Regions from separate parts of the Kluyvera ascorbata genome, predicted to be linked through region 2. Evidence: predicted binding sites of a transcription regulator. Region 2 holds the regulator's gene; each other region holds the start of a gene.
The links. The regulator CRP, encoded in region 2, controls carbon source genes, mostly activating them, when cyclic AMP is high. The targets are predictions, from matches to a motif close to ATGTGANNNNNNTCACAT.
Positions count from the first base shown of each region.

Region 1 (7,428 bases), 490 kb from region 2:
CCAGGATGGCGGGCAGGAAGGTGATAAACAGTCCGTGCACCACTCCGCCGATCATCGCCCCGCGACGACCTCCCAGCGCATTGCCGAATACGCCCGCCGTGCCGCCCGCAAAAAAGTTAGTGAGCAGGCCGGGCAGAATCATCGCCAGACCGAACATCGGGAAGACCAGCATGCCGATGATCGAACCGACAGTGGTCGCCATGAAGCCGACAATCACTGCGTTAGGCGCATAAGGGAACAGCACCGGGCAATCCAGCGCCGGCTTGGCGTCGGGGACGATGCGCATCGCAATACCGCGAAACGCTGGCACCAGTTCATTGAGCAGCAGGCGCACACCGCTATAGAGAACAAAGACCCCAGCCACAAATTGAATGGACTGCATAAAGGCGTACATCAGGTAGTTAATCCCGTTAGAAAACTGGCCGATATACGCCGGGCCTGCCGCCAATGCCGGGATGAGGTACATCGGTACCATCACCACCGCCATGGCGAGATAGGTGTCCTGCAGAAACTTGAAGTTATCCGGTAATTCAAGATCTTCCGTAGAGCGAGAGCCTTTGCCGACCACTTTTGCGACCGCCGCCTGCACCAGGTAACCAATGGTGCAGAAGTGCCCCAACGCGACATCATCCGAGCCGGTGATACGCCGAACCACCGGTTGTGCCAGCGCGGGCATCAGTACCGCCATTACGCCACCGAAGATCCCACCGGTTAAAATCAGCGGCAGCCCCGTCAGCCCGGCTTTATAGCCGATAACTGCGCCAATAGTCGCCATCCACAGCAGCGCCTGGCCGGTCAGGAAGATATATTTCAGCGGCGTCAGACGAGCGATGATGATGTTGACGGCAAAAATCACCAGCAGGGTCAGCGCCACTTCAGATCCCAACTCACGGTTGGCCAAACCGGCAATCGCCGCGACATCGGTAATGTAGCCCTTCATACCAAAGCCCTGAGTGAAGATGTCATTCAGAAACGTCAGCGTAGCCACAATGATGTTGATACCCGCCATCATGATTAAAAAACCGAGCAGGGTTTTAAACGTGCCCTCAGCCGTCTTGCCCGGTGATTTTTTCTGTAGGATAAGCCCCAGCATCGCAATAAAGGCAATGAGTATTGAAGCCTGCCCGAGCAAATCTTTGACGATAAACTCAACGACGCTATTCATAGTCGGCTACCTGTAAATTACGTTCATTTAAAAACGCGACAATCTTTTGTTCGATCTCATCTTTGTCCGTCAGTTTATTTAATATCACCACGCGTTTTATCTCTTCTTCGCTGGCATCGGCTGTCAGAATATCGGCAAAGGTTTTTTGCGTCAGAATCATGTCAGATTTAAATGCCCCGGCCTCAGAAACCGTGGTGTGTTCAATATGTGCCGGAATTTCCAGCTTCTTTAAAACGGCCTTGGCGGTCATTTCAATAGCAAAGCTTGAGCCGAGGCCGCAGCCACATACGCAGAGAATTTTCAGCATGTAGGGTCTCCTCAAATTATATTGAGTTGTTTGGCAAGTTTATAATAATGTCCGTCGGTATCAACCAGACGTTTTTTCATACTGGCTAAATCAATCGGAATAGGTTTATTGCTTGAATTAATAATAACAGCTTTATTTTTCATACCAGATTGAATACAGCGAACCACTTCATTCGCCATAATTGTACCCTGATAAATTTCCTCACATGTTGGGTCGCCACTGCGTAAACCGTACCCAATAATAGTTTTACGAATACGGACGCCAATACGCGGTTCAAGTTGTTTTATCATGGTATCTATTGCGCCCTGAAAGCCTGGAGAGTACTCTCGTGTGTAACCTTCCGAACACAGAATGACGACACTATTTTGGCTAGCCAGTTTTTGCTTAACGCGCTTAGCAAGAGCGTCCAGAGGGATCTGCGCTTCTGGGATCAGCGCTATATCGGCGTTTGATTTTATCGCCGATTGCAGCGTTAGCTCACCGCAATATCCCCCCAGAATCTCTGCCATAAAAACACGACCAGGAAGTGCCCTACCGGTATTTCTTAGGCGCGATACTTCTTTGATAATTTGCTCACAGGCGGTAGAAAAACCAATTGTGTAGTCGCTGCCATAAACATCATTGTCGATCGTCATACCCACGCCAAAGCAGTTAATATCAAATTCGCTGAGCGTATTCAGGAATTGCAGGCTACCATCACCTCCAGCCATAATCAGCACATCAATACGTAGCGACTTTATTTTTCTCGCGATGGTTTCGTACTCACTTCTCTGTAAATTTCGTGCCGTACGTCCGGATGTAATAATAGGAATAGAGGAAATGGAAAAATCTACTAAATCTGACCATGAGACCTCTCGGTGATCTTTATCTAATAAACCCGGTATGCCGCCGTTAAATAGTGTGATCTGTGCACAGGCGAGTCTCGCGACCTGGAAAATAAAATTATTTATTCCGGAGACATCTCCGCCGCTAATGACAATACCGATTTTCATCTTCTGCCCTCACCTGTTTCCGTGAAAGCATTTTTCCCTGACTTCAAGACCTCTATTTGCAACGAAGATCACATAATTGCGATAATTAAAGCCAGACCTAATATTGACACATAATAAAAACCGGTGTTTTTTGTGATTTAAATCTCATTTTTAAAATGAGATCAAAGCGACATTTATTAGTTAAAAACTTTAATTATCAGGAAGTTATTTTATGGATTAATACCCATAAATAAAAAAATGGTTTTTAGAGTTGATGGCGCTTTTATGAGAGCGCAAAAATGTGAACATCGACACATATTTTTATCTTAAGAAGGGAGCGATGCGTGGGGATCTATGGCAGAAACAAAAAAAGCGCCTCAAGGGCGCTCTTTCGACAGGTGCTTATCGCTTATTTGTTCAGTTCAGCGGTCATGTGCACGCGGTTACCGGAATAAGCCTGGGTAATTTTGTAGGAGCTTGCACCAGCCTGTTCAGCCTGAGCTGCAATTTTCGCTTCTGCACCGTCAATGGTAGAGGCAGTTGCGGTCACGGTCTGAGCAGCGAAGGTACCGAAAGAAGCGGCAAGAGCGATAACTGCGACAAAAGTTTTGATGCTTTTCATGATGTAAACCCTTTCACTTGGTTGTTTGGGTAAGGCGTGTTGCCTTGATGTGATAAATAATAGTCCTCACATCGTTCAACGAAAAGCGGAAGGATTTGTTGTCATCATTCAAATTAATTGAATATTAATTACTCACCGATAAGACGCTGTGGATGCGTGTAGATTGTCGCTCTGCCCGGCTTACAAAAACCCACCAGCGTCAGGTTGCAGCGTTCGGCAACTTCTACCGCCAGCGTGGTGGCTGCGGAAACCGCAAACAAAATCTCGACGCCGCACATGGCTGATTTCTGCACCATCTCGTAGCTGGCACGGCTGGAAACCAGCGCTGCGCCCAACTGCCAGCGCGACCCTTCCTGCGCACGATGGCCCAGCAGTTTATCCAGCGCCACATGGCGACCCACGTCTTCATGCCCGCCCACCAGCTCACCCGATGGCATAACCCAGGCTGCCGCGTGGGTACAACCCGTCTCACGGCCAACGGGCTGAACATCGTTTAAATGCCTTAACGCATGATCGAGGTAAGCCAGATCAAAGGTCTGGCTGAAAGGCAGAGGCTGGATAGGTTTGCCAATATCGTTGAGCTGCTCGACGCCGCAAACGCCACACCCGGTTCGCCCGGCAAGCGCACGACGGCGCTCTTTCAGCCCCATAAAGCGACGGCTGGAGAGCTCAATTCTGACTTCCATGCCGTTGCAGGCCGGCACAACGTCCATCCCGAATATTTCACGCGGATGTTCAATGATGCCTTCAGACAGGGAAAAACCTATGGCAAAGGCTTCGAGGTCTTTCGGCGTCGCCATCATGACGACGTGAGAAATGCCGTTGTAGACCAGCGCAACGGGAACTTCTTCAGCGAGAATATCCTGTGTGGGTTGCATAATCTTTGGCCTTCTGAAGACAGCACGCTCGGCTGCACCAATCAGCTGCAACGAGGGTTCGACTTCATCTTTAAAATTAAACACGGCAAATACTCTGAACGACATCGAAATAAGGGGCATCTATTCCATCACAACTGGAGGGAATTGAGGCTTATTATGGATCAAGTTGTGGTGCAATAACGCACAATACGCATTTTTCGCGGCATTCTGCTACAAAACGACTGATTAAACCAGAGGTACTACCTTATGGTTATCTTCGCTAATCACGCGCGAAATCAGCGCGATATGCAGGGTTAAATGTGATAAATATCACGATTCAATGTTAACCCCGGCAAAATCCATTCACCTGTTGTTAACCGCGTTAGAACAAGCCTACCGATATTGTGGTATTCTGAACCAAAGCCCTCCAGGAACTGAGGGCATCGCAGTATTCAGAATCTTCGTCTGACTACGACGAAGAACAATTACAAGCAATGACAATGTCGAAACAAGGAGCTAACCATGCAGGTCAGCAGAAGGCAGTTCTTTAAGATCTGCGCTGGCGGTATGGCAGGAACCACGGCAGCCGCACTGGGCTTTGCCCCAGGCATCGCACTCGCGGAAACACGGCAGTATAAATTGCTGCGCACCCGTGAGACCCGTAACACCTGCACTTACTGCTCTGTCGGTTGTGGGCTTTTAATGTATAGCCTCGGCGACGGCGCAAAAAACGCGAAAGCCTCAATTTTCCACATCGAAGGGGACCCGGATCACCCGGTCAACCGCGGCGCGCTGTGCCCGAAAGGCGCAGGTCTGGTGGACTTTATCCACTCTGAAAGCCGTCTGAAATACCCTGAATACCGCGCACCTGGCTCCAATAAATGGCAGCAAATCAGCTGGGACGAAGCGTTTGACCGCATCGCTAAACTGATGAAGGCCGACCGTGACGCCAACTTTATTGAGAAAAACGAAGCAGGTACCACCGTTAACCGTTGGTTGACCACCGGGATGCTGTGCGCCTCTGCTTCCAGTAACGAAACCGGCTTCTTAACCCAGAAATTCACCCGCGCGCTCGGTATGCTCGCGGTCGACAACCAAGCGCGTGTCTGACACGGACCAACGGTAGCAAGTCTTGCTCCAACATTTGGTCGCGGTGCGATGACCAACCACTGGGTTGACATTAAGAACGCCAATCTCATCGTTGTGATGGGTGGGAACGCGGCAGAAGCGCATCCGGTGGGGTTCCGCTGGGCGATGGAAGCCAAGATCCATAATGGCGCGAAGCTGATTGTTATCGATCCCCGCTTTACGCGTACCGCGTCAGTGGCGGATTTCTACGCCCCTATTCGCTCCGGCACCGACATTACCTTCCTGTCGGGCGTGATGCTGTACCTGTTGAATAACGAAAAATTCAACCGCGAGTACACCGAGGCCTACACCAACGCTAGCCTGATCGTGCGCGAAGACTTTAGCTTCGACGACGGCCTGTTCAGCGGCTATGACCCGGAAGCCCGTAAGTACGATAAAACCTCGTGGAACTACGAGCTGGACGAGAACGGTCACGCCAAACGCGATACCACCCTCAGCCATCCTCGCTGCGTCTGGAATCTGCTGAAACAGCACATTTCCCGCTACACGCCGGACGTGGTTGAGCAGATTTGCGGTACGCCAAAAGCCGACTTCCTGAAAGTCTGTGAGTACATTGCAGAAACCAGCGCCCACGATAAAACCGCCTCGTTCCTGTATGCACTGGGCTGGACGCAGCACTCCATCGGTTCGCAGAACATCCGTACCATGGCGATGATTCAGCTGCTGCTCGGCAACATGGGCATGGCAGGCGGCGGCGTGAACGCCCTGCGCGGTCACTCTAACATCCAGGGTCTGACCGACCTCGGCCTGCTGTCGACGAGCCTGCCTGGCTATATGACGCTGCCAAGCGAGAAACAGGCTGACCTGCAAACCTATCTAACCGCCAACACGCCTAAACCGCTGCTGGATGGTCAGGTGAACTACTGGGGCAACTACCCGAAATTCTTCGTCTCGATGATGAAGACCTTCTACGGCGATAAAGCGACGGCGGAAAATAGCTGGGGCTTTGATTGGCTGCCGAAGTGGGACAAAGGGTATGACGTCCTGCAGTATTTCGAGATGATGAACGAGGGCAAGGTCAACGGCTATCTGTGCCAGGGCTTTAACCCGGTTGCGTCATTCCCGAACAAAAACAAAACGGTCGCGGCGCTTTCTAAACTGAAGTTCCTCGTCACCATTGACCCACTCAACACTGAAACGGCGACCTTCTGGCAAAACCACGGCGAGTCAAACGATGTTGACCCGTCGAAAATCCAGACTGAAGTCTTCCGCCTGCCATCCACCTGCTTCGCCGAAGAGAACGGTTCTATCGTTAACTCCGGTCGCTGGCTGCAGTGGCACTGGAAAGGCGCGGACGCCCCAGGGGATGCCGTCACCGACGGTGAGATCCTGGCCGGTATCTTCTTACGCCTGCGTAAGATGTACGCCGAAGAGGGCGGCCCGGTACCTGAAGCGGTGCTGAACATGAGCTGGAACTACTCAACGCCGGATGAACCAGCGTCTGAGGAAGTGGCGATGGAGAACAACGGTAAGGCGCTGGCCGATATTATCGACCCGGCAACCGGCGCGGTTATCGTGAAAAAAGGCCAACAGCTGAGCTCGTTCGCCCAACTGCGCGATGACGGTACCACCGCCAGCGGCTGCTGGATCTTCGCCGGTAGCTGGACGCCGGACGGCAACCAGATGGCGCGTCGTGATAACGCCGATCCATCCGGCCTTGGCAACACGCTGGGCTGGGCCTGGGCATGGCCGCTGAACCGTCGCATCCTGTATAACCGTGCTTCCGCAGACCCGCAGGGGAACCCGTGGGATCCAAAACGCCAGCTCATCAAGTGGGACGGCGCGAAATGGGGCGGCGTGGATATTCCGGACTACAGCACCGCGGCACCGGGCAGCAACGTCGGGCCGTTTATCATGCAGCCGGAAGGGATGGGTCGCCTGTTCGCCCTCGATAAGATGGCAGAAGGTCCGTTCCCGGAACACTACGAGCCGTTTGAAACGCCGCTGGGCACTAACCCACTGCACCCGAACGTCATCTCGAACCCTGCCGCCCGTATCTTTAAAGGCGATAGGGAAGCGTTGGGTAAAGCGGACAAGTTCCCGTACGTCGGTACCACCTACCGTCTGACCGAGCACTTCCACTACTGGACCAAACATGCGCTGCTTAACGCCATCGCACAGCCGGAACAGTTCGTGGAGATTGGTGAGAAGCTGGCCGATAAGCTCGGCATCGGCCACGGCGATACCGTGAAGGTCTCCTCCAACCGCGGCTATATCAAAGCCAAGGCGGTGGTGACCAAACGTATCCGCACGCTGAAAGTTGACGGTAAGGATATCGATACCATCGGTATTCCAATCCACTGGGGCTATGAAGGCGTGGCGAAGAAAGGGTTTATTGCGAACACCTTAACTCCGTC
Region 1 is NZ_CP096201.1:4,971,920-4,979,347, forward strand. Features, by position in the region: gene MY052_RS23750 (PTS sugar transporter subunit IIC) at 1-1,165, opposite strand, end outside; gene MY052_RS23755 (PTS sugar transporter subunit IIB) at 1,158-1,472, opposite strand; gene MY052_RS23760 (6-phosphofructokinase) at 1,484-2,464, opposite strand; gene MY052_RS23765 (YdgH/BhsA/McbA family protein) at 2,853-3,065, opposite strand; gene fdhD (formate dehydrogenase accessory sulfurtransferase FdhD) at 3,194-3,943, opposite strand; gene fdnG (formate dehydrogenase-N subunit alpha) at 4,445-7,428, shown strand, end outside.
Region 1: a site for CRP is predicted at 2,743-2,760, ahead of MY052_RS23760 (6-phosphofructokinase). Genes of this name have one in related genera too.

Region 2 (7,428 bases):
GTTATTCGCATGTCTGCCAAACATCCGGTCATTGCCGTTACCGGCTCCAGCGGAGCAGGAACCACCACCACCAGCCTCGCGTTTCGTAAAATCTTTGCTCAGCTCAACCTGCGCGCGGCGGAAGTCGAAGGCGACAGCTTTCACCGCTACACCCGTCCGGAAATGGATATGGCTATCCGCAAGGCCCGTGATCTTGGCCGCCACATCAGCTATTTCGGCCCGGATGCCAACGACTTTGGCCTGCTGGAACAAACCTTTCGCGACTACGGCCTGAACGGGCAGGGGAAGTCGCGCAAATACCTGCATACCTATGATGAAGCGGTTCCCTGGAACCAGGTACCCGGCACGTTTACGCCGTGGCAGCCGTTACCGGAACCGACCGATGTGCTGTTCTATGAAGGACTGCACGGCGGCGTGGTGACACCGCAGCACGATGTCGCGCGGCATGTTGATCTGCTGGTTGGCGTGGTGCCGATTGTTAACCTGGAGTGGATCCAGAAGATGATCCGTGACACCAGTGAGCGCGGTCACTCCCGCGAGGCGGTGATGGATTCCGTAGTGCGCTCAATGGAAGACTATATCAACTTCATCACCCCACAGTTCTCCCGCACCCATATCAACTTCCAGCGTGTACCAACGGTCGATACCTCTAACCCGTTTGCAGCCAAAAGCATTCCGTCGCTGGACGAGAGTTTTGTGGTGATTCACTTCCGTAATCTCGAGCACATCGACTACCCGTGGTTACTGGCCATGTTGCAGGGTTCATTTATCTCGCATATGAATACGCTGGTCGTTCCCGGCGGGAAGATGGTGCTGGCGATGGAATTAATCATGACGCCGCTGGTGCAGCGGCTGATGGAAGGTCGGAACTAGCATCAAGACCAGGTAGCCCGGACGAGGTGCGCAAGCACCGACGCCGGGAATGTCCCCGGCGTCACTGCGTTCGGCCGGGCTACGTCTAGCATGCAATCAGCCTTCAATCACTTCGTAAGAGTGAGTGATATTGACCGCTTTTTCGAGCATCAGCGCAACTGAGCAGTATTTCTCAGCAGACAGATCGACCGCACGCGATACCGCCGCATCCTTCAGCGCTTTACCGGTGACGATAAAGTGCAGGTTGATGTGCGTAAACAGACGCGGGGCCTCCTCACGGCGCTCAGAAGTGAGCTTCACTTCGCAGTCGGTCACGTCATTGCGACCTTTTTGCAGGATAGAGACGACGTCAATCGCACTGCAACCACCGGCGGCCATCAGCACGACTTCCATCGGGCTCGGCGCTTTATCGCCGGAGTTACCGTCCATCAAAATTTGGTGGCCAGAAGCAGACTCACCGAGGAAGGTTAACCCTTCAACCCATTTCACACGTGCTTGCATAATATTTAACTCCCAGGTTGCAATTTTCTTCTCAGATTACGCGCACATAACAATTCTCGCAATGGAAGGCGATCGCCGTCATGCTGAAGCGAGACACCAGGAGACACACGGCTAAAGCTATGCTAAAACAGTCGGGATGCTACGGTAATACATAAACGTACTGCATGTATGCAGAGGACATCACATTACAGGCTGCGACCCTATTCGACAGCCGACTTCCCAGGTAACGGGAAGGATACTATTGCAACCAGTGGCTGCAATGTTTTTGCCGCTGGGAAGAGCTTATAACAGAGGATAACCGCGCATGGTGCTTGGCAAACCGCAAACAGACCCTACTCTCGAATGGTTCTTGTCTCATTGCCATATTCATAAGTACCCATCGAAGAGCACGCTGATTCACCAGGGTGAAAAAGCAGAGACGCTGTATTACATCGTAAAAGGCTCAGTGGCTGTACTCATCAAGGATGAAGAAGGCAAAGAGATGATCCTCTCTTACCTTAACCAGGGCGACTTTATCGGTGAGCTGGGCCTGTTCGAAGAAGGCCAGGAACGCAGCGCATGGGTACGAGCAAAAACCGCTTGTGAAGTTGCTGAAATCTCTTATAAAAAATTCCGTCAGCTGATCCAGGTTAACCCGGACATTCTGATGCGTCTCTCTTCTCAGATGGCGCGTCGTCTGCAGGTCACCTCTGAAAAAGTTGGTAACCTGGCCTTCCTGGACGTAACCGGTCGTATCGCTCAGACCCTGCTGAACCTGGCTAAACAGCCGGACGCTATGACCCACCCGGACGGTATGCAGATCAAAATCACCCGTCAGGAAATTGGTCAGATCGTTGGCTGCTCCCGTGAAACCGTGGGCCGTATTCTGAAAATGCTGGAAGATCAGAACCTGATCTCCGCGCACGGCAAAACCATTGTCGTCTACGGAACCCGCTAATCCAGCCCAAAATGGCGTATTGTAAAAGCAATACGCCATTTTTGTTTTTCCCCCTATGTGGCGCAGGCTGATTTACCACCCCGAAGTCAACTATGCACTGCGGCAAACGCTGGTGTTATGCCTGCCGGTTGCCATCGGGCTTCTGTTCGGCCATCTCCAGCAGGGTCTGCTGTTTTCATTGGTGCCTGCCTGCTGCAATATCGCCGGCCTCGATACCCCACATAAGCGCTTCTTTAAACGCCTGATTATCGGTGGCTGTCTGTTTGCCGGATGTAGCCTTGCCGTACAGCTGCTGTTGGCGCGCGATATCCCCTTACCGCTGATTCTCACCGGGCTGGCGCTGCTGCTGGGCGTCACGGCGGAAATCAGCGCGCTGCACGGGCGGTTACTGCCCGCCTCGCTGATTGCTTCTATCTTCACCTTAAGCCTGGCGGGCAATATGCCCATCTGGGAGCCGCTACTGCTCTACGCGTTCGGCACGCTGTGGTATGGGCTGTTTAACTGGTGGTGGTTCTGGATATGGCGCGAGCAGCCGCTGAGGGAATCGCTGAGCCTGCTCTACCGACAGCTCGCCGAGTACTGCGAAGCCAAATATAGCCTGTTGACCCAGCACACTGACCCGAGCACCGCGCTGCCGCCGCTGCTCACTCGTCAACAGAAGGTGGTGGATCTCATCTCTCAGTGCTACCAGCAACTGCATATGCTCGCCGCGAATCAGCACAACGACTATAAGCGCCTGCTGCGCGCCTTCCAGGTGGGGCTCGACCTGCAAGAACATATCTCCGTCAGCCTGCACCAGCCGGAAGAGGTACAAAAGCTGGTTGAACGCAGCCACGCCGAAGCGGTGATCCGCTGGAACGCCCAGACCGTGGCGTCACGCCTGAGGGTACTGGCTGACGATATTCTCTATCACCGCTACCCTACCCGCTTCAATATGGACAAGCAGATAGGCGCGCTGGAAAAAATTGCCGACCAGCATCCAGATAACCCGGTTGGCCAGTTCTGCGCCTGGCACTTCAGCCGCATTGCCCGCGTGCTGCGCTCCCAGCGCCCGCTCTACCCGCGCAACCTGATGGCCGATAAAGAGCGCCGCCTGCCGCTATTCGCGGCGCTCAAAAACTACCTGTCGCTGAAATCTCCGGCGCTACGTAATGCCGCCCGGCTCAGCGTAATGCTCAGTATCGCCAGCCTGATGGGCGCCGCGCTGCATCTGCCAAAGCCTTACTGGATCCTGATGACGGTGCTGCTGGTCACGCAGAACGGCTACGGTGCAACTCGCGTACGTATTTTCCATCGTGCGGCGGGTACGCTGGCAGGGTTAGTGATTGCCGCCGTCGTTCTGCACTTCCACATCTCAGAAGGACTGGCGTTAGCGGGTATGCTTATCGTCACGCTGGGGAGCTACCTGATAATCCGTCGCCACTACGGTTGGGCCACCGTCGGCTTTACGATTACCGCGGTTTATACCCTGCAAATTCTGACGCTGAACGGCGAGCAGTTTATCGTCGCGCGCTTTATCGACACCATCATCGGCTGTCTGATTGCCTTTGGCGGGATGATCTGGCTGTGGCCGCAGTGGCAAAGCGGTCAGCTTCGACAAAACGCTCAGGCGGCACTGGAAGCCGACCAGGAAGCCATTCGTCTTATCCTGAGCCCCGACCCGCAGGCGCCTAAGCTTGCCTATCAGCGTATGCGCGTAAACCAGGCGCACAACACGCTCTACAACACGCTCAACCAGGCCATGCAGGAACCGGGCTTTAACTCGCGCTATCTGGAAGATATGAAGCTGTGGGTCACCCACAGTCAGTTTATCGTCGAGCATATCAACGCCATGACCACGCTGGCACGCGAGCACAACATGCTGACGCCGGATCTCGCGCAGCAGTATCTGGAATCCTGTGAGATTGCCCTTCAGCGCTGTCAACAGCGTCTGGAGTACGATGAGGCGGGAAGCAGCGGTGAAGTGAATATTATGGAATCGCCGGACGCGCTGTCCCATGGGCCGTTAAGTACCATGGAACAGCATCTTCAGCGTATTCTGGGGCATCTGAGCACCATGCACACCATCTCGTCGGTGGCCTGGCGACAGCGCCCCCGTCATGGAGGCTGGTTAAAACGACGGGCTAGCTAACGATTTTAGCGACCGCCTGAGCGAAACGCTGCATCCCTTCGTCGATATCCACCTCTTCCACCACCAGCGATGGTGCAAAGCGCATCACGTCCGGCCCGGCGTTCAGTACCATGACACCGACGTCCGCCGCGGCGTAGAGGAAATCACGCGCCCGGCCTTTGTATTTCTCGTTCAACGCCGCGCCAATCAGCAGACCCATGCCGCGCACGTCGCTAAAGACATCGTACTTCGCGTTGATATGCTGAAGGTGCTGCACAAAGCGCTCGCGCTTGGCGTTCACGCCGTTAAGCACTTCCGGAGTGTTGATAATATCGAATGCCGCACCCGCAACGGCACAGGCCAGCGGGTTACCGCCGTAGGTGGAGCCGTGTGAGCCGACGTGGAACGCGCTGGCAATGTCGTTGGTGGTCAGCATCGCGCTCACCGGGAAACCGCCGCCCAGCGCTTTGGCGCTGGTGAGAATATCCGGCGTCACGCCATAGTGCATATAGGCAAACAGCGACCCGGTACGCCCCATGCCGCTTTGCACTTCATCAAACACCAACAGCGCCTGATGCTTATCGCACAGCGCACGCAGGCCCTGTAAGAATTCAGGCGTAGCCGCCAGTACGCCGCCTTCCCCCTGAATCGGCTCAACTACGATAGCGCAGGTATGGTCATCAATGACCGCTTCCACCGCGTGCAGGTCGTTAAACGGCACGTGGACGATATCCGCTGGTTTCGGGCCAAAGCCGTCGGAATACTTCGGCTGCCCGCCAACGGAGACGGTAAACAGCGAACGGCCGTGGAAAGCATTATGGAAAGCGATGATTTTCGTTTTGTACGGGCTATGACGGGTGGATGCATAGTAACGTGCCAGCTTGAAAGCCGTTTCGTTAGCTTCCGTTCCGGAGTTCATAAACACCACACGCTCGGCGAAGGTTGCGTCCACCAGTTTCTGACCAAGGCGCAGCGCCGGTTCGTTAGTGAAGACGTTACTGGTGTGCCACAGCGTCTCACCCTGGGTTTTCAGCGCTTCAACCAGCGCCGGATGACAGTGGCCCAGCGCAGTCACCGCGATACCGCCGGCGAAATCAACGTACTCTTTGCCTTGCTGATCCCATACGCGGCTCCCCTTGCCCTTCACCGGGATAAATTCCGCTGGTGCATAGATTGGCAAAATGACCTGGTCGAAGGTCGCGCGGGTAATAGCAGGTTGTTTGGTTTCCATGTCATGCCCTTCTGCAAACGATGAAGCAATGATTGTGAGAATTTATCCACAAAATATGCATAAAAAATCACGTCATGGCAACTACTATCGCGTGAGGAAGTTTGCCAGTAGCGCGTGGCCCTGCTCGCTGAGAATGCTTTCCGGGTGGAACTGTACGCCTTCCAAATCCCATTCGCGGTGGCGGATACCCATAATTTCACCCGTTTCACTGCGGGCCGTCACCTCAAAGCAGTCGGGCAACGTTGCGGGATCGATCAGCAGCGAATGGTAGCGCGTCACGGTGAGCGGGTTATTCAGGCCGCGGAATACGCCCTGCTGCTGATGGGTAATCGGAGAGGTTTTGCCGTGCATCACTTTTTCGGCACGAACAATACGCGCGCCGAATGCCTGAGCAATGGCCTGATGGCCCAAGCAGACACCAAGCAGCGGCGTTTGACCGGCATAGCGACGGATAACATCAAGAGAAATACCGGCTTCATCCGGCGTGCAGGGACCTGGGGAAATGACGATTTTTTCTGGGGAGAGCGCGTCGATGTCATCAAGGGTGATGTCATCATTACGTTTGACCGTCACGCTGGCACCCAGCTCACAGAAATACTGGTAGAGGTTCCAGGTAAAGGAATCGTAGTTATCAATCAGCAGGATCATGGCGGCTCCGGTCATTCAATCTGCCGCCATTCTACCAACTTTAGTGACGGGGCGGCAGCCTCATGCAGATGCCGCCCCGTACTGATTACGGCAGGACTTTCGCCGACAGGATCACAATCGGTTTGGAAGGAACATTCTGGTATGGCCCGACGTTGTGGGTCGGCACCTGAGCAATTTTGTCTGCCACGTCCATCCCCTTCACAACCTTACCAAACACCGCGTAGCCAAAGTCACGCTGGCCGTGATCCAGGAAAGCGTTGTCCGCAACGTTGATAAAGAACTGGCTGGTTGCGCTGTCTTTGTCAGCGGTACGCGCCATGGCGATAGTGCCACGGGTATTGCGCAGGCCGTTATCGGCTTCATTTTTGATAGGTGGATTCGGCTGCTTCTGCTGCATCTGTTCGTTAAAGCCGCCGCCCTGAACCATAAAGCCTGGGATCACACGGTGGAACGTGGTGTTGTTATAAAAGCCACTATTAACGTAGTTCAGGAAGTTTTCAACGGAGACCGGCGCCTTCTGGCTATCCAGCTGCAACTCGATGTTGCCAGCAGAAGTGGTCAGCAGCACGTGCGGATCGTTTTTCGCCGCTAACGCCGCAGGCGCAACCGCAGAGAGTGCAAACACAGCCGCCATGGCCGCCAGAGTGGATTTGAGCATGAGAATTCCTTTAACGGTGCAGTAGAGAAAGCAAGTGGCTTGATTCTAAAGAGGGATAGCCCCTCAGGCCAGTGCTTTACTTAAGTTTACGTGACTGAAACGGTTAATAATGATCAGGGTAAGAATGTATAAATTTAATTATGTGATCATGATCACATTGAAAAATGTAATAAAGAAAGTTTTGCGTAATAAAACTATGAATGCATCACGTCAATGACTAAAATCTGCTCGCTCAGCGCAGAGTCAACGCGCTTTACACAACTATTCACAGGCCAGTCATGACTAACAGCAATCGTACCAAGCTCACATGGATCAGCTTCTTCTCCTACGCCCTTACCGGTGCGTTGGTAATCGTCACCGGGATGGTGATGGGAAATATCGCCGATTACTTTAATCTGCCCGTTTCCAGCATGAGTAACACTTTTACCTTCCTGAACGCAGGGATCCTGATCTCTATTTTCCTCAATGCC
Region 2 is NZ_CP096201.1:404,145-411,572, reverse strand. Features, by position in the region: gene MY052_RS01840 (phosphoribulokinase) at 10-873, shown strand; gene MY052_RS01835 (OsmC family protein) at 970-1,374, opposite strand; gene crp (cAMP-activated global transcriptional regulator CRP) at 1,679-2,311, shown strand; gene MY052_RS01825 (YccS/YhfK family putative transporter) at 2,367-4,442, shown strand; gene argD (bifunctional acetylornithine/succinyldiaminopimelate transaminase) at 4,435-5,652, opposite strand; gene pabA (aminodeoxychorismate synthase component 2) at 5,737-6,300, opposite strand; gene ppiA (peptidylprolyl isomerase A) at 6,386-6,958, opposite strand; gene tsgA (MFS transporter TsgA) at 7,237-7,428, shown strand, end outside.

Region 3 (7,428 bases), 2.0 Mb from region 2:
CTTGCGCCTGCGGGTCATTGCTGCTGCGATAGCTTAACGCTGCCGCGATGCCCATCACCAGGTTGCTGTAGGGCAGGCCGTACTCCAGCGTGCCGCGCAATGGCTTAATCAGGCGGTCACCTTCACTCAGTTTACGCAGCGGCTGACGGCCAACGCGCTCAACATCGTCATGCAGATACGGGTTTTCAAAACGCGTCAGGATTTTTTCGATGTAAGCGGCATGCTGTACAGGATCAAAGCCATAACGTTTGATCAGCACGTCACCGCTTTCGGTCATTGCGCCTTTCACGACATCGCGAATCGCCGGATCCAGAATGGCATCGCGAATGGTTTTATGTCCGGCTAGCTGTCCAAGATAAGCGGTAATCGCATGACCCGTATTGAGGGTAAACAGCTTACGCTCGATATAGGCCATCAGGTTGCTGGTGGATTCCATCCCCGCAATATCGGGAAGCTGGCCTTTAAACTGCGTGCTGTCGACAATCCATTCGCTGAAGGTTTCAACGGTGACATCCAACGGATCGTCGTTCGCCGCGGAGCCCGGCGGCACAATGCGGTCGACGGCAGAATCGACAAAACCGACGTGTTCTTCCACCCAGCCGTGAAGCTCGGTAGGCATCGCCAGCAGTACGTGCTGCTTGAGCTGGCTGGTGCCGCGCACCATATTTTCGCAGGCAATAATGTTCATCGGCTGCTGATTGCCGCTTTGGTGGCGGGCAATCAGCCCTTGCGCCAGCGTGCTGGCGATTTTGCTCAATACCTGTGGGCCAACGGCAGTGGTGATGATGTCCGCCTCGGCAATTTGTCGGATGGCATCCTGGCTGTTGCTGTGGATGGCGCTCACGCGGTTGACCTGCTCGACGCGGGCGTTTTCGCCCACCACGTTGACCTGATAGTGCTGCTGGTGCGCCAACTGATCGACCAGCGGCTGATTAACATCGGCAAAGGTTAACTCCGCCTGTGCGTCGGCCAGCAGTTTGCCAATGAAGCCCCGGCCAATATTCCCTGCACCAAAATGAATCGCTTTCATAAATCTGACCTCGAGAAAATCTTTCCATGTCAGGGGCGTCTGCCCCTGAAGCCTTATGCTGCTTGCTCGCCTGACAGAATCTGCAGGATTTCCTGAACGCTGGTGGTCTGCGTCAGACGCTCAATCACGTCTTTATCATCCAGCGCGTTCGCTAAGCGGGCGATAACCTGGACGTGCTCGTTGTTGCGGGCGGCAATGCCAATAACCAGCCGGGCAATATCGTCCGGCTCATCGCCGAATCGAACGCCTTCTGGGTACTGACAAATGACAATCCCGGTGCGCAGCACGCGGTCTTTGGCTTCGACGGTACCGTGCGGCACCGCGATGGATTCTCCAAGATAGGTGGTGGTCAGCGCTTCACGCGCCAGCATGGCGTCAACGTAGTCCGGCTCAACGTAGCCACCGGAAACCAGCATCTCACCGGCAAAGCGGATGGCCTGAGCCTTATTCTCGGCGGTCAGGTTGAGGAAAATGTTGTCTGCGCTGAGCTTAAACAGATTCTCGTCGCGCTCGGTGCCGTCGAACGCGTCGTCGTTCGCCGCGATAATCGTCTGGTTAATAAGACGGCTGTCGTTGGCGGCGGCAGGCAGTTTAGCTGCCAGCAGACGAGTGGTCAGGTCGGTATACAGGCCGCTATCCAGGAAGTTAGAGAGCGACATATGCATCGCCTGTGGTGCAAAGCGCATGGCGCGTTCGGTTAAATCCTGATGGGTAATCACCAGGTCAACATCGTCAGGCAGACTGTTGATGGCGCAGTTGGTGACTGAAATATGGGTCAGACCCGCATCTTTAACCTTCTTGCGCAGCACGCCTGCGCCCAATGCGCTGGAACCCATGCCCGCATCGCACGCCACGATGATTTTACGCACGTGGTGCAAATCTTTAGAGAGGTCGAGCGTTTCGCTACGCATCGCAGGCTGTGGCAGCTCACCGGACGATTTCCCGCCGGATTTAGACTGCTGCTTCAGGCTCTGCATGCGGCGGGTGGCTTCGGCCAGACCGTTACTCTCTTCATCGCCAACGCGAACGCGCTTCAGCAGCATAGAGGCGGTCAGGAAGGAGACCAGCGTTGAGGCCAGAATCGACAGCACCACGCCAATAATGGAGGCCTTCGGCGTCATCAGCAGTACGGCAAAGATAGAACCTGGAGAAGCCGGGGAGACCAGACCTGCGTTGAACAGGGTCAGGGTAAATACGCCGGTCATGCCGCCCAGAATCACCGCCAGAAGCAGGCGTGGGTTCATCAGCACGTACGGGAAGTAAATTTCGTGGATGCCACCGAAGAAGTGAATGATTGCCGCACCGCCCGCAGACTGTTTGGCGCTACCTTTGCCAAAGAACATGTACGCCAGCAGCACGCCGAGGCCTGGGCCTGGGTTTGCTTCAATCAGGAAGAAGATAGATTTACCGGTTTCGGTGGCCTGCTGAATACCCAGCGGTGAGAAGATACCGTGGTTAATGGCATTGTTGAGGAACAGGATTTTCGCCGGTTCAACAAAGATAGAGGTTAACGGCAGCAGGTTGTTCTGCACCATGACGTTAACGCCCGTTGCCAGCGCTTTAGAGAGCAGCTCAACCATCGGGCCAATGGCCAGGAAGGCGAGCATCGCCAGCAGCATGCCGATAATACCGGCTGAGAAGTTGTTCACCAGCATCTCAAAGCCGCTTTTGATTTTACCGTCAACCCAGCGGTCGAAGCGTTTAATTGCCCAGCCGCCCAGCGGGCCGGCAATCATCGCGCCCATAAACATTGGCATATCGGCGCCAACGATAACGCCCATGGTGGTGATGGCACCGACCACGCCACCGCGTTCGCCGCCGATAAGGCGACCACCGGTGTAGCCGATTAACAGCGGCAGCAGGTAGGTGATCATCGGGCCAACCAGTTTGGCTAACGTCTCGTTAGGGAGCCATCCGGTGGGAATAAATAATGCAGTAATCAAACCCCAGGCAATGAATGCGCCAATATTGGGCATCACCATATTGCTGAGGAAGCGGCCAAAATTCTGTACCTTGACCTTGATATCTGGTGATAACATAAAAACACCCCTCGTGGTGCGCGTCTTAGATGCTGCGCGTCGTCATAGTCGTGATGGTTTCGCCAAAAACCATCCAGTCGTTCTGTATGCAAAATCGACTCTATCACGGCGTTTTCGTCTCGCGTACCCCGAGGGGTGTTTGTGATCTGGATCACCATCCAAACCCTATCAAATGGCTGTTTATAGTGATATTCATCACATAAACAGGCTGTAAGTCGGCAACAAAGCGAAAATCTCACCTTTACCGGACGGTTTTTTGTGATTTAAATCACCTTTTGCATTGGGCTGTTTGTTTTTGAATTGTGATCAAATTCACAAGATATATTTACATTCCTCTGACGCTTCCTTGCTTTCCCTTCACGCTTCGACCTTTACGTTAGAAAATTACAGCACGGCGCCTCAGGCACAAAAAAGCCCTGCCAGGTTTCCCGAGCAGGGCTTTAACAGAGCGTTTTTTGATTAGCTGAACAGGGCGGTAATGGATGCGCTGCCGAGGCTATGGAAGTGCACGTTGAAGCCAACCATCGCGCCGCTGGCGCCTTCATCAACCTCAATGCTCTCAACGTCCATCGCGTGGACGGTGAAGATATAACGGTGGGTTTCACCTTTTGGCGGAGCCGCGCCGCCGTAGCCCGCTTTACCGAAGTCGGTACGCGTTTGCAAAGCGCCTGCCGGTAAGCTGACCAGGCCAGAACCTGCGCCGGCTGGCAGTTCGCGGGTGTCTGCTGGAATATTGGCAACAATCCAGTGCCACCAGCCGGAGCCGGTTGGTGCATCCGGGTCGTAACAGGTTACGACAAAGCTTTTGGTGCCAGCGGGGACATCGTCCCAGGCCAGATGGGGAGAAAGGTTTTCGCCATCGTAGCCCATGCCGTTGAACACCTGGCGATGGGGAAGCTTTTCACCGTCACGCAGGTCGTGGCTGACTAATTTCATCAACTGCCTCCTTTGTTAATCAACTGATTAACAAAGGAGTGTAGCGGCAACGCGGGCGGATTACCGCAGCTTATTGGATAAAAAATGTTTCCTGTTCGACCGCGAGACACACCGCTCGGGTCAAGCGCGTCAGCTGCTGCGGGGAGATCGGATATGGCGGCATCAGATAAATCAGGCGGCCAAACGGACGGATCCACACGCCCTGTTCAACGAAAAAGCGCTGGAGCAGCGCCGGATTCACCGGGTAGCGCGTCTCGACGACGCCAATGGCGCCCAGCACGCGGACATCGGCGACCAGCGGCGCGTCGGCGGCTGGGGCGAGTTCGCGCTTGAGCTGGCGTTCAATTGCCGCCACCTGCATTTGCCACTCTCCACTCTCCAGCAGCGCCAGGCTTTCTGTCGCGACGGCGCAGGCCAGCGGGTTACCCATAAAGGTCGGGCCGTGCATAAAGCAGCCTGCTTCGCCGTTGCTGATGGTCTCGGCAACGTTGCGGGTGGTAATGGCGGCGGAGAGCGTCATGGTGCCGCCGGTCAGCGCTTTGCCGAGACACAGAATGTCGGCGCTAATCCCCGCATGGTCGCAGGCAAACAGCTTGCCGGTACGACCAAAGCCGGTGGCAATCTCATCGGCAATCAGCAGGATCCCTTCGCGATCGCACATCTTGCGGATACGCTTTAGCCACTCAGGATGATACATCCGCATACCGCCCGCGCCCTGAACGACAGGCTCGAGGATAACGGCGGCAATCTCATGACGATGCGCGGCCATCAGGCGGGCAAAGGCCACCATATCGTACTCGTCAAACTCCCCGTCAAAACGGCTATGCGGCGCAGGCGCAAACAGGTTTTCCGGCAGGTAGCCTTTCCACAGGCTGTGCATGGAGTTATCCGGGTCGCATACCGACATCGCGCCAAAGGTGTCGCCGTGGTAGCCGTTGCGGAAGGTCAGGAAACGTTGGCGCGACTCGCCTTTGGCCTGCCAATACTGCAACGCCATTTTCATCGCCACTTCCACCGCCACCGAACCCGAGTCGGCAAGGAACACGCACTCCAGCGGCTCCGGCGTCATCGCCACCAGCTTACGGCACAGCGCCACGGCGGAAGGGTGGGTGATTCCACCAAACATCACGTGCGACATCTGGTCGATTTGCGTCTTCATCGCCGCGTTCAGCCGCGGGTGATTGTAGCCGTGAATGGCCGCCCACCACGAAGACATGCCGTCCACCAGATGCTCGCCGTTGGCGAGATGCAGCTCGCAGCCTTCGGCAGAAACCACCGGATAGACCGGCAGCGGTTTGGTCATTGAGGTGTAGGGATGCCAGATATGGCGGCTATCGAAGGCAAGATCGTCCGTTGTCATAATCGACTTGTAAACCATTTTGAAAAGTTTTAGGTTTACGAGTATAAACCGAACCGAAAATTAACAAAACCCCGGAGAAGCCAATGGCTAACCCTTTACGCTGGACAATGTCGCAGGTCACCGCTCTTTTCGATAAACCGTTGCTGGATTTACTGTTTGAAGCTCAGCAGGTTCACCGCCAGCATTTCGACCCGCAGCAGGTGCAGGTAAGCACGCTGCTGTCGATCAAAACCGGCGCTTGCCCGGAAGACTGCAAATACTGCCCGCAGAGCTCGCGTTACAAAACCGGGCTGGAAACCGAACGACTGATGGAAGTCGAGCAGGTGCTGGACTCGGCGCGTAAAGCCAAACTGGCGGGCTCGACCCGTTTCTGCATGGGCGCGGCGTGGAAAAACCCGAACGACCGCGATATGCCGTACCTGGAACAGATGGTTCAGGGCGTGAAAGAGATGGGGCTGGAAGCCTGTATGACGCTGGGCACGCTGTCCGATAGCCAGGCGCATCGTCTGGCGACGGCGGGTCTGGATTACTATAACCACAACCTCGATACCTCACCGGAGTTCTACGGCAATATTATTACCACCCGTAGCTATCAGGAGCGTCTGGATACGCTGGATAAAGTGCGCGATGCCGGAATTAAAGTCTGCTCCGGCGGCATTGTGGGCCTCGGTGAAACCGTCACCGACCGTGCCGGGCTGTTGCTGCAGCTCGCCAACCTGCCAACGCCGCCGGAGAGCGTACCGATTAACATGCTGGTGAAGGTCAAAGGGACGCCGCTGGCAGATAACGACGATGTCGATGCCTTTGATTTTATTCGCACTATCGCGGTGGCGCGCATCATGATGCCAACCTCCCACGTGCGCCTTTCCGCGGGCCGTGAGCAGATGAACGAGCAGACGCAGGCAATGTGCTTTATGGCCGGTGCCAACTCGATTTTCTATGGCTGCAAGCTGCTGACCACTCCAAACCCGGAAGAGGACAAAGACCTGCAGCTGTTCCGTAAACTGGGGCTCAACCCGCAGCAGACCACGGTGACGGCGGGTGATAACGAACAGCAGCAGCGTCTGGAACAGGTGCTGATGACGCCGGATACCGAGGATTATTACAACGCGGCGGCGGTATGAGCTGGCAACAGCGCATTGAACAGGCATTAAGCGAACGTCGGGAGGCTCAGGCCTTCCGTTCTCGCCAGCCGCTGGAACAAGGTGCGGGCCGCTGGCTGGTGCGCGGTGAGCGTCGTTACTGCAATTTTTCCAGCAACGACTATCTTGGCCTCAGCCAGCATCCGCAGGTGATCCAGGCCTGGCAGCAGGGCGCAGAGCAGTATGGCGTGGGCAGCGGTGGGTCCGGGCATGTGACCGGCTACCACCACGCGCATCAGCGTCTTGAAGAACAGCTGGCCGACTGGCTGGGCTATGACCGCGCGCTGCTGTTTATTTCCGGGTTTGCCGCCAATCAGGCGACGATCGCCGCACTTGCCGGGCGAGAAGACCGGATCGTCGCCGATCGTCTCAGCCACGCTTCGCTGCTCGAAGCCGCCACGCTGAGCCCGGCGCAGCTTCGCCGCTTTCAGCATAACGACAGCCAGCACCTCTCGAGGCTGCTGGCAGCGCCAACCGATGGTCAGCAACTGGTGGTCACGGAAGGGGTGTTTAGCATGGATGGTGACGGTGCGCCGCTGGCGGATATTGCTGCGGCCGCACGCGACGCGAAGGCCTGGCTGATGGTCGATGACGCCCATGGCATTGGCATCAACGGTGCTAGCGGGCGCGGCAGTTGCCATCAGCAGGGCGTTCATCCAGAACTATTGGTGGTGACCTTTGGCAAAGCGTTTGGCCTGAGTGGTGCAGCGGTACTGTGCAGCCAGGACGTGGCGGACTACTTTTTACAGTTTGCCCGACACTTGATTTACAGCACGGCGATGCCGCCCGCCCAGGCGGCGGCGCTACAGGCGGCGCTAGCGGTGATTCGTAGCGATGACGGCCAGCAGCGACGTGAAAAGCTGGCACAGCACGTTGCCGCGTTTCGCCACGGTGCGCAGGGGCTGGATTTTGCGTTGACGG
Region 3 is NZ_CP096201.1:3,454,621-3,462,048, reverse strand. Features, by position in the region: gene MY052_RS16520 (mannitol-1-phosphate 5-dehydrogenase) at 1-1,030, opposite strand, end outside; gene MY052_RS16515 (PTS mannitol transporter subunit IICBA) at 1,084-3,069, opposite strand; gene MY052_RS16510 (kinase inhibitor) at 3,529-4,005, opposite strand; gene bioA (adenosylmethionine--8-amino-7-oxononanoate transaminase) at 4,076-5,365, opposite strand; gene bioB (biotin synthase BioB) at 5,449-6,489, shown strand; gene bioF (8-amino-7-oxononanoate synthase) at 6,486-7,428, shown strand, end outside.
Region 3: a site for CRP is predicted at 3,253-3,270, ahead of MY052_RS16515 (PTS mannitol transporter subunit IICBA). Genes of this name have one in related genera too.